Regions from separate parts of the Nesterenkonia halotolerans genome, predicted to be linked through region 3. Evidence: riboswitches for the same ligand, from Rfam matches in the RefSeq annotation. Region 3 holds a riboswitch; each other region holds the start of a gene.

Region 1 (3,587 bases), 210 kb from region 3:
GCCGAGGGCAGATAACCGGTCACCACGTTCCAGCCGACGCGTCCACCGGTCAGGTGATCCAAGGTGCCGAGCCGGCGGGAGAATGGGTAGGGATGCTCGTAGGCGGTGCCGGCGGTGATGCCGAAGCCCAGGTTCTTGGTGACGGCGGCCATTGCGGAGACCAGCAGGAACGGGTCCTGCAAGGGGATCTGCGCCCCCGAGCGCAAGGCTGCATCGGGGTTTGAGCCGAACACGTCGTAGGGGCCCAGCACGTCAGCGATGAACAGCCCATCGAAGAGGCCCCGCTCGAGGATCTGCGCAACCTCGGTCCAGTAGCCGATGGTGTTGTACTCCCGGGCGCGGTCATCCGGGTGGCGCCAGAGCCCCGGAGACTGGTGGACCACGCAGTTCATGTCGAACGCGTTGAAGAGGATCTCGCGCTTACCGGCCTCGGTGGTGGGGTAGGTCATTCTCATGCTCCTTCAGAATCGGATCGAGCAGAACTGCATCCAACGGAATCGGATCCAGCTGTGGAAAGTCTGGGCGCCGCCGTGGGCAGTGTCAGACGAGCTGGGTGACGGCCGGGAGGTCTGGCTCGCCCACGCTCCACAGCCGCACCGGTTCGGTGCCGTTGACGCGGTGATCTCCGGCTATCCGGGCCTTGTACACCCAAGGGTTGTGGCTGGTGACCGTGCGGGCGTTGCGCCAATGACGGTCGAGACCGCGAGTCTGGCTGACTCCCGAGGCGCCGAGCACGTCGAAGATGCGCGTGACAGCTTCCAGCGCCGGTCGGTGCAGAGCCACCTGGGCGCGTCCAGTGGAGAGTTCGGCGGCGTTGGCGGCAGCGATCGCCTCCTCCGGCCCGGCAGTGCGCGCGGCGAAAGCGGCATCAAGATAGGTGGCCGTGTGGAGCACCTGTGCCCTGGCCAGCGCCGCAGCCGCATCCACCTCACCGATCACCTGGAGCAGCTGGGGGTCCGTGCGGGGTGTGCGAGTGTTGGCGTGGGTATAGGTGCGGGGACGCTCGTGCAGCAGTGCGGCCGCGTCTCGCGCTGCGGCTTCGACGATCCCGGCCAGGACGATCAGCAGGATGTGCTGGTACAGGGCCGTCTGGTAGGGGAAGCGGTCCGTGAGTCCACGCAGCTCCGAGGTCTGCACCGCGGCATCGGAGAGCCGTGCGGTCCCTGAACCTGTAGTGCGCTGACCGAATCCATCCCAGTCATCCTCGATCTGGACACCGGGCTGGTCCCGACGAACCAGCACCGCAAGCTCATTGTCGTCGGCGTCCCGAGCTGTGACATCGAGCCAGTCCGCGAAGATCGCCCCGGTGGTGTAGTACTTCACTCCGTTGACCACCGGTCCTGTGGAAGTCTCGCTGACCAGCGTCCCTGAACGGTGAAATCCGCCCTTGCCAGGTTCGGTCCACGCATTGCCCACCAGCTCACCGGCGGCGAGACGCGCCAGCCAGCCCTGCACAGGCTCTTCCCCCGCCGGGCGCCAGAGCAGGTCCTCCTCCACCGCGAAGTGCCCGCGCAGCACCTGGGGAAGATTGCTGTCCTGCGCCGCGAGCTCCAGGAGCACCACACTGGTCTGCACCCAGTCCAGCCCGCTGCCCCCGGAGGACAACGGAAGTCGGAGCCGACCGATGCCGGCGTCGGCGAGGGTGCGCACCTGTTCACGGGCCAGTTCCCTATGGCGTTCACGATCCAGGGCAGAGAGCCCGGCGCGCTCCACAGCGTCTCGAAGCTCAGCAGAGACAGGCAGATGTATGTTCATACTTTCCTCCATCGATTCTGGCGGTAGCACCCGGCAATCCCGGGTTGCTGCGACGTCGACGGGCCAGATCCCTCAGTCGCTCTGGATGGTGATGGGCTCAAATATAGAGGACAAGCATGCTGTTTCGTCAAATGGTCATGACTTCACATGTCGTCGTGTGTTCATTCACGGACCTGAACACACTAGGTTGCCGGGAGGCTCCGGACGTCATACGGCGTCTCACAGTGCGAACAAATCTTGCTGCTCCACGGTGCGAGCCCGTAGCTTTGAACCTGTAGCCATCCCGAGCGGCTGAGAGATCTGGCTCAGAGACGCCGCAGCAACCCGGATATGCCGGGTGCTAACGCCAGGACCGATGGAGTTGATCAATATGTCTGTCCCTGCTCGTACTCTCGAAGATCCTGCAGCCGCATCTCGCGTGGACTCTTTTGCGCTGCGCCATGCCCTCGCTCAGTTCCCGCAAGGCGTGGTCGCGGTTGGCGCGGAGGTCGACGGCTCCCCCGAGGCGATCATCGCGTCCACCTTCACGGTGGGAGTCTCCCTGGAGCCGCCGTTGGTCACCCTCGCGGTGCAGCACGATTCCTCCACCTGGCCCAAACTCGAGCGCAGCGGCAGTGAGCTGGGTATCTCGGTGCTGGGCCGGGATCAGAACGGGCTCTGCCGGCAGATCGCCTCGAAGGACCGCGCGAACCGCTTCACCGGGGTGGAGTACCAGCTCCACGGTTCCGCCCTGCTGCTCGAAGGCGTGCCGATGTGGCTGCGCACCCGTATCTACGACCAGGTCAGGGCCGGTGACCACGACATCATCGTGCTGGAGATCCTGGATCTGGGATTCACCGAGGACGCCGCCGGTCTGGTCTTCCACCAGCACGAGTTCAAGACCCTGACCCCCCTGAGCTGACCCTGAAGGACCCCTCGTTGACCACCTCGCGCTCCCCTGCCCTGGACACAGCCGCGCCCTCTTCGACGGCGCAGCGCGCTGTGTTCCCCGCAGACCCGCTGGTCGCAGATGTCCACAGCTGGGCCGACCCGACTGACGAGGACCAGCGCCTGGCGTTCTGGTCCGAGGCCGCCACCCTGCTCGACTGGGCCACACCGTGGGAGAACACCCACACCTGGACTCCGCCCGACCCGACCACCAAGCGCGGCCCGAGGATCGGCTGGTACGAGGGTGGGACGCTCAACGCGGCCGTGAACTGCGTGGATCGCCACATCGCCGCCGGGCGCGGCGAGACGATCGCGCTGCACTTCGAGGGCGAGCCCGGTGACCGCGAGGATGTCAGCTACGCCGAGCTGGGCCGCCGGGTCAATCAGGCGGCCAATGCGCTGACCGCCATGGGCATCACTCGTGGCGACCGTGTGGTCATCTACCTGCCGGTGCTGGTGGAAACCATCGTGATCACGCTGGCCTGCGCCCGGCTCGGTGCGGTGCACTCGCTGGTCTTCGGAGGCTTCTCCGCCGAGGCGCTGAAGTTCCGCGTGGAGGACACCGGGGCGAAGCTGCTGGTCACCACGGATGGTCAGTTCCGCCGCGGCAAGGCAGTCCCGGTGAAGGCCAATGCCGACGCCGCCGTGGCCGAGGCGACCACCGAGCACGGCGGGAACCTTGAGCACGTCCTGGTCATCAACCGCACCGACTCCCCCATCGAGTGGACGCCTGGGCGTGACCTCTGGTGGCACGAGGTGGTGGAGACTGCCTCCACCGAGCATGCCCCGGAGTTCTTCGAGGCCGAGACCGAGCTGTTCATCATGTACACCTCCGGGACCACCGGCAAGCCCAAGGGATTGGTCCACACCACCGGCGGCTACCTGACCGGAGCGCTCTACACCTA
Region 2 (3,587 bases), 420 kb from region 3:
TCGCCGGGGACTGGAACGTTGCCCGACTCTTCGATAACACGGCGCCCAAAACGGCCCCGGGCAACAGGGAGTTCTTCCAGATGAGAGACAGTCACGGCTGGCGAGACGCGATGCGCAGATTCCATTCCGATGAAGTCCGGACCTATCTGTCGTCGGGAACAGCACCCTTTGAGCTGGATCATGCTTTTCTCGATGATGTTCTATACGAGTCCTTGACCCGCGCCGATGTGATCGAGGGAGCGCCGGCCGACGAGCTGAGCGATCACGCGCCGCTGCTGTATGAGTTTGGTTCGAGGCCTCCCCAGAAGACGGAGGAATTCTGAAGCATGAGTGCACGGTCAACACGAATGCGACGGCGAGTCGCGCCACTAGCGATCTTTACCGCCACCGCTGCCGGGCTGCTCACCGCGTGCTCAGGCGGGCCGCCGGAACCGCAGAGCGTGGAAGAGGAGGCGCTGCAGTCGATGAGTCATCTCCCGCAGGTCAAAGGTGCCGCGTATTCCTCCCAGGATGGCGTCTTGGAGGTGACGATCTGGGACCCGGAGGAGGAGATCAGCGAAGACGAGGTTCGCGAGTACACGGAGGCTGCAGAAGACGCGACGGATGGCGTGGACGTCCAGATCCACGTCGAGGTCTCACAACCTCCGCAGGGAAACTGAGCATGTCGGGGGAGTTCCGGTACGTGCCTGATGTAGGACGCGGTGAATGGCTTCGTCCCATGGAGGCTGAGCCCTTCGGCAGTGTTCTGTCGATAGTGCCTCGCGGCTACGAGATGTATGCGCGAGTGTTTCACCCTCTCGAGCGTGACCGCCCGGTGGCTGCCAAGACATGGCTCGGCGTTGACGAGGCGACCTACTTTGAAGGCACCTCGGACATCGACGCTTCACTTGAAACGGAGCGCACCACCTGGGCAAGCGTCGCGGAAGCGTTCGGCACCACCATGCACTCAGAAGCCCAGTACGCACGCCTGCAGCGGTCCCTCCACGATGACGCGCAGGAGGCTGTCGCTCCTGATGGGTGGCGCTACGGTGTTCCATCTATGGGAAGCCTCGAGGCGAGGTCGCTCTCGGTCCTCGCCCGCGTGCTTGCCCGGCATACTGCGACCCCCGATGCCGGTATTGCTGCTGTCTGGGAAGGATGGGGTGGCCTCGTGAGCTCGGCTGGGGTGCAGTTCATGGTGGTCGAAACGGGTGACGGCTCTTCGGCTGACCACCACGCCGAGGCAGTTGTGTGGCGCGCCGCGGTGTCGTTTCGTAGGAGGGCTGCTGCCGCCCGCAGGTTCAGCAGGAGGATCCTCCGGTTGGTGAAGCGGACTCTCCCGACGATCGCTTGGAATACGCCGAAACCAGGCTCTGGCGTGCTTCCCCCTGAGATCGCGACCGGTCCGCGGTTCGACCTCCATGGAGAGACCGGGCGGCACTATTTCCTCTTTCAGGCCGGTGCAGAGCACTTCTCCGACCCTGATTGGCCTGCACGGGCGCCGTGGGCCGAGCACCCCCAGTGGGTCCAGTCGCCCAGCCTCCTGTGGCCAGACGATCACTCCTGGGTGCTCGCCACAGAGATCGATTGCGACTCGACGCTGGTGGCGGGAACCAGCGAACTCATCGGCGAGCTGATGCAGACACCCGGCCTCGAAGTGCTCCTCATCCGGACAAACGCTGACCTGACGTGGGACGGTGACGGACTCAACCGTCCTGTGTAGCCGTCTCGCCGGCTCGAGCCCAACACTGATGACGCGTTTCCATTTATGTCAATCACTATGTTCATCACTTGTGTTCAGCTCTGTAGCGCTCTAAGCTGAACCACAGAATCACGAGTTCCGGACCACAGCCCTGGCTGTCCGGACAGCAACCCTCTCACCGTAGTGGGGTGCTCCAGGTGATGATTCGGCCCGGTGTCGCAACCGCCCGGGCAAGTACGGTGCCCCTGCGCCAGCTCCCTCGGAGTACGCAGGAGTGCCACGGTCAAAGAGAGACGTGGATACCTCATGCCTGAGCAGAACTCCGCACGCACCCCGCTGCACTTCAACGCCTTCGTGATGAACACGAACAGCCACATCCACCACGGTCAGTGGCGCCGAGAGGACGCCCAGCAGACCGAGTTCACGGATGTGGCCACGTGGATCAACCTGGCCAAGATCCTCGAGGACGCCAAGTTCGACGCCATGTTCTTCGCCGATGTCTCCGGCCACTACGGAGACTCCGATGCCGACTACTCGGTCTACCTCAACGAGGGGCTCCAGATCCCCTCCAACGACCCGACGGTGCTCCTCGGTGCCCTCGCAGTGGTCACGGAGAACATCGGCCTGGCCACCACCTCCAACGTCTTCCAGTCGCACCCGTTCCAGTTCGCCCGGCAGATCTCCACACTGGATCACATCTCCAAGGGGCGGATCGCCTGGAACATCGTCACCGGCATGCAGGACAACGGCTCCCGCAACTACGGAATGCCACGACTGACCGAACACTCCGAGCGCTACCGCTGGGCCGAAGAGTACGTCGACGTGACCTACAAGCTCTGGGAAGGCTCCTGGGACGAAGGTGCGGTCATCAAGGACCGTTCCGGCTCCCAGTACTCGGACCCCGCCAAGGTGCATAAGATCTACCACCAGGGCGAACGCTACTCGGTGGAGGGCCCCCACCTTCCCTCACCCTCCCCGCAGCGCACCCCGGTCCTCTTCCAGGCCGGCTCCTCCGCCTCCGGTCGCGACTTCGCCGCCCGCAACGCCGAAGCGGTCTTCCTTGCAGCACCGAACCCAGAAGTCGCCAGAGCGCAGATCCAAGACACCCGCGCCCGCGCCGTCGAAGCCGGACGGGCCCCTGAGGACATCAAGTTCTTCCAGGGGCTGAGCTTCATCATCGGGGACACCGAGGAAGAGGGGCAGCGCAAGCTCACCGAAGCCGAAGAGTTCGCCTCGCTGGACGGCTACCTCGCGCACTCGGCGCTGGTGGACCCAGAGGGTCGCGTCTACCCGCCGGAGACTCCGCTGAAGGACGTGCAGACCAACACCCGGCGCGGGTTCACCGAATGGGCGTCCAAGACCATCACGGACCGAGAGCCGCTGGTGGCCGACATCGCCTGGCGCTCCAACCGCAACAACCGGATCGTCGGCACCCCGGAACAGATCGCGGATCAGCTCCAGCAATGGCAGGACGCCGGGGTGGACGGGGTCAACGTCGTCAACTGGGTGATCCCGGGCTCCTTCCAGGAGTTCGCCGACAAGGTGCTGCCCGTCCTGCGCGAGCGCGGACTGGCCCAGCGCGAATACACCCCAGGCACGCTGCGGCAGAAACTGTTCGGCCGCGACCGCCTGCCGGAGACCCACCCCGGTGCGCGCTACCGCGGCGCATTCGCCCAGGTCCCTGCCACCGTCTGAGCGCTGCGCGCCACCATTCTTCCCCTCTGAACCACTCCGAGAAGGAGCCCCATGACCACCCCGCCCTCCCCGAACGCACCCATAAACAAGTGGAGATCCAGACTTCCCATGGGTGCAGCAGCACTGCTCAGCGCCGCCGTCCTCACCAGCTGCGGCAGCGCCTCCGGCCTGGTAAGCACCGAACAGGTCGCCGAGCGGCAGCCCACCGGTG
Region 3 (3,587 bases):
GGTGATCAGTGGGAAGCCGTGCTCGGCGGAGAGCTGCACCAGCTGCTGGACGTCCGCGACCGATTCCGCGAAGACGACGGCGAGCGGGGTGTGCACCTGCCAGTGCTCCAGCGGCCCCTTGTCCACGGAGTGGGAGTCGAGCTGCGCCGGGTCGGTGGTCAAGGCGTCGGGCGCGAAGGCGCTGCGCAGGGCTGTGCGGACATCATTGTCGGAGGAGCTCATGGGAACTGAGTGTAGGTCAGGCGCGTCACACCCTCCCCGCGAAGACCCCGCGGAAGAGCCCCCCACCCGGAAAAATCGTAGAGCTCTAGCAAGTCGTAGGGCTATAGCCTTACGACGACGCGATAGCTCTACGATTCTTCGATGCGAGGGCGGATTTCACGGCGCGGGCGTGGACGGAGTGACCCGCCACTGCTGGACTTCGTCATCACACTGATCAGGAACTGCGTAGATGGTGGGTCCGGCCTCGCCGCCACCCACGGTGATCCCATCACCGTCGGAGAAGGCTTCGCCGCGGAAGGCGAATCCTGAGCCGCTGGACGTTTCATGGATCTCATGCGCGGGGAAGATTGCCAGCGTCAGTTGCTCCTCCGGCTCAGGGCCCTTGATGTAGAAGCATCCATCGAGCTCGGCGATCTGTCCTTCCAAGGCCATGTCGGGTCCGCCGGCTTCTTCCTCCACGACGTAGTTCGGAACACCGGCCGGCGTATCCGGGTCCTGCAGGTTGGTCGTGCATCCGAGCAGAGACCCGCCCAGCAGTGCTCCCATGACGGTGGTCGCGCCGAAGGTTCGCATCTGATGTCCCATCGCTTCACGCTCGCAGAAATTGCACCGCAAAGGCAGGAATGAAGGTCGGCCCTCCGGATGGACCTGCCATTGCGGGATGTCCTCATCGCGCTCAGCGGGTGCTCAATCGTTGGCAGCCACGCTGCTGATCTCGGGTCCTGTTGCCACGCCAGTGGCAGAAAATCGTAGAGCTCTTGCGTTGTCGTAGAGCTACAGCCCTACGACTTGCTAGAGCTCTACGATTTTTTCAACGGAGGGGGTGCACTTGCACCGGGGCGTTCCGCGATGCAGACTTATGCCTAGGTCAAGAGTGCCAGCGCAAAACCCCGGTTTGCTGGCCGGCAACCCTCCAGTTCGCGGTGGGGTGCCCCGGGTGACGACCTGGCTGCGGCAGCCACCGAGCATCGGTGGTCGACGCAGCAAGCGCGGGCCACACACCAGTGCGGGCCCTTAAACCCAGTCCTCAGGACGGGGCCGTACAGGATTCAACGCCGGAAGTTCTCTCCCCGGCAGCGACGTTCATGCGCGGCTCAGCCCCAAGGACCGCATTGAACGGAGCAGTCCCTTGAGCAACGACAACAGCACCTGGCAGTTTGAGACCCAGCAGATCCACGCCGGGGTTGCCCCCGATCCCGCCACCGGAGCACGGGCCCTGCCGATCCACCAGACCACATCCTTCGTCTTCCCCGACACCGCCGCGGCAGCACGTCGCTTCGGCCTCGAGGAGATCGCGCCGATCTACTCGCGCATCGGCAATCCCACGGTCCAGGCGATCGAGGACAAGATCGCCGCCCTCGAAGGCGGCGTCGGGGCTCTCGGCGTCGGCTCCGGTCAGGCCGCCACCTCGCTGGCGCTGCTGAACATCGCCGAGTCCGGCAGCCACATCGTCGCCTCACCCACCCTCTACGGCGGCACGCAGAACCTCTTCAAGCACACGCTGCCGAAGTTCGGCATCGAGGTCACCTTCGTGGAGGACCCCGATGACTTGGAGTCCTGGCGGGCCGCCACCCGGGAGAACACCGTCGCCTTCTTCGGTGAGGCTGTGGCCAACCCGCGCGGGGACGTGCTGGACATCGAGGGGGTGGCATCGGTCGCCCACGAGCATGGCGCGCCGCTGATCATCGACTCCACCCTGACCACCCCGTACCTGATCAAGCCGATCGACTTCGGCGCCGACGTCGTCGTGCATTCGGCCACCAAGTTCCTCGGCGGTCACGGCACTGCCATCGCCGGGGTGATCGTGGACTCCGGGCGCTTCGACTACTTCGCCCACCCGGAGCGCTTCCCCGGCTTCAGCACCCCGGATGAGAGCTACCACGGGCTGGTCTTCGGCCGGGATCTCGGGCCTGAGGGGATCTTCGGGGTCAACCTCTCCTTCATCCTCAAGGCCCGCGTGCAGCTGCTGCGCGACCTCGGTCCGGCGTTGTCTCCGCACAACGCCTTCGAGATCAACCTCGGCCTGGAGACCCTCTCGCTGCGCGTGGAGCGTCATGTCGCCAACGCTCAGAAAGTGGCCGAGTACCTGGAGGGCCACGAGGCAGTGAAGCGCGTCTACTACTCCGGGCTGCCGTCGAGCCCCTGCTACGAGCGGGCGCAGAAGTACCTGCCCCGAGGCACCGGTGCTGTGTTGGCCTTCGAGCTTGCCGGCGGACCCGGCGACGACGACGCCACGCAGGCCCGTGCGGGCCAGACGCTGGTGGACGCGCTGGAGCTGCATTCGTTGGTGGCCAACGTCGGTGATGTGCGCTCGCTGGCGATTCATCCCGCCTCCACCACGCACCGGCAGCTGAGCCCCGCTGAGCAGCATGCTGCAGGGGTCAAGCCCGGTCTCGTGAGGCTCTCCGTGGGTCTGGAACACATCGACGACATCATCGCCGATCTGGCTCAGGGGCTCGACAAGGCAGCCGCCATCCAGTCTGCCGACCGGGGTGCCGGGCATGCGTCTGACCAGGAGTCTTCCGCGGATGACCAGAGTGCGGACAATGTGACGAAGCGAGAAGCCGCTTCCGCGGTCTGAGGTTAGGGTGATCGGGTGCTGAATGACTTTGGGGACAGGCCTGCGGGTGCGCTGAACACGGCAGATGTGGGGGCGTACACATTCGAGACAGGTGGGCAGCTGCCCGAAGTTACCATCGCCTACGAGACCTGGGGCACGCTCAACGAGGACGGCAACAACGCGATCCTCGTGGCGCACGCCCTGACCGGGGACTCCCATGTAGCCGCGACTCCGGCAGACCCCTCCATCGGATGGTGGGAGGGTCTGCTGGGACCCGGTCGCCCGATCGACACCCAGCGCTGGTTCGTCATCGCCCCGGCGATGGTGGGTGGCTGCTACGGCTCCACCGGACCAGCTTCCCTGGATCCCGAGGGGAACCCCTATGGCTCCCGATTCCCCTTCGTCACGATTCGCGATTCCGTGCACCTGGAGGCTCAGCTGGCTCAGGCCCTGGGCATTCAGCGCTTCCACACGGTGATCGGGGGATCCATGGGGGGCGCCCGCGCGCTGGAATGGGCCGCCACCTACCCGGAGATGGTCGACGGGGTGGCGGTCTTCGCCTGTGGTGCGGCGTCGACTGCCGAGCAGATCGCCTTCGGGCAGGCCCAGGTGCTGGCAGTGGAGAATGATCCGCACTTCGCCGGGGGTGACTACTACGGCGGTCCCGCGCCGCATTCCGGGCTGGGGCTGGCGCGGCGGATCGCGCACATCACCTACCGCGCGGAGGCCGAGCTCGGCGCTCGATTCGGTCGCGCCCCGCAGGGCGCCGAGGATCCTTTCGGCTGGCCCGAGCGGCGGCGCGGAC

What was found. Region 3 has a riboswitch for S-adenosylmethionine ahead of H4W26_RS06310 (O-acetylhomoserine aminocarboxypropyltransferase/cysteine synthase family protein). Riboswitches for the same ligand answer to the same signal wherever they lie in the genome.
Region 1: it holds a riboswitch for S-adenosylmethionine, as region 3 does, so the genes downstream of both, H4W26_RS07275 (flavin reductase family protein) here and H4W26_RS06310 (O-acetylhomoserine aminocarboxypropyltransferase/cysteine synthase family protein) in region 3, are expected to answer to the same signal.
Region 2: it holds a riboswitch for S-adenosylmethionine, as region 3 does, so the genes downstream of both, H4W26_RS04355 (LLM class flavin-dependent oxidoreductase) here and H4W26_RS06310 (O-acetylhomoserine aminocarboxypropyltransferase/cysteine synthase family protein) in region 3, are expected to answer to the same signal.

What each region holds. Positions count from the first base shown of each region.
Region 1 covers NZ_JADBEE010000001.1:1,586,532-1,590,118, forward strand. Annotated here, with positions in the region: gene H4W26_RS07265 (LLM class flavin-dependent oxidoreductase) at 1-449, opposite strand, end outside; gene H4W26_RS07270 (acyl-CoA dehydrogenase family protein) at 541-1,755, opposite strand; SAM riboswitch class I at 1,761-1,847, opposite strand; SAM riboswitch class I at 2,031-2,117, shown strand; gene H4W26_RS07275 (flavin reductase family protein) at 2,126-2,656, shown strand; gene acs (acetate--CoA ligase) at 2,737-3,587, shown strand, end outside.
Region 2 covers NZ_JADBEE010000001.1:949,474-953,060, reverse strand. Annotated here, with positions in the region: gene H4W26_RS04370 (endonuclease/exonuclease/phosphatase family protein) at 1-323, shown strand, start outside; gene H4W26_RS04365 (hypothetical protein) at 327-659, shown strand; gene H4W26_RS04360 (hypothetical protein) at 719-1,702, shown strand; SAM riboswitch class IV at 1,809-1,924, shown strand; gene H4W26_RS04355 (LLM class flavin-dependent oxidoreductase) at 1,988-3,376, shown strand; gene H4W26_RS04350 (ABC transporter substrate-binding protein) at 3,485-3,587, shown strand, end outside.
Region 3 covers NZ_JADBEE010000001.1:1,372,345-1,375,931, reverse strand. Annotated here, with positions in the region: gene H4W26_RS06320 (FAD-binding oxidoreductase) at 1-222, opposite strand, end outside; gene H4W26_RS06315 (hypothetical protein) at 379-807, opposite strand; SAM riboswitch class IV at 1,089-1,218, shown strand; gene H4W26_RS06310 (O-acetylhomoserine aminocarboxypropyltransferase/cysteine synthase family protein) at 1,352-2,803, shown strand; gene metX (homoserine O-acetyltransferase MetX) at 2,819-3,587, shown strand, end outside.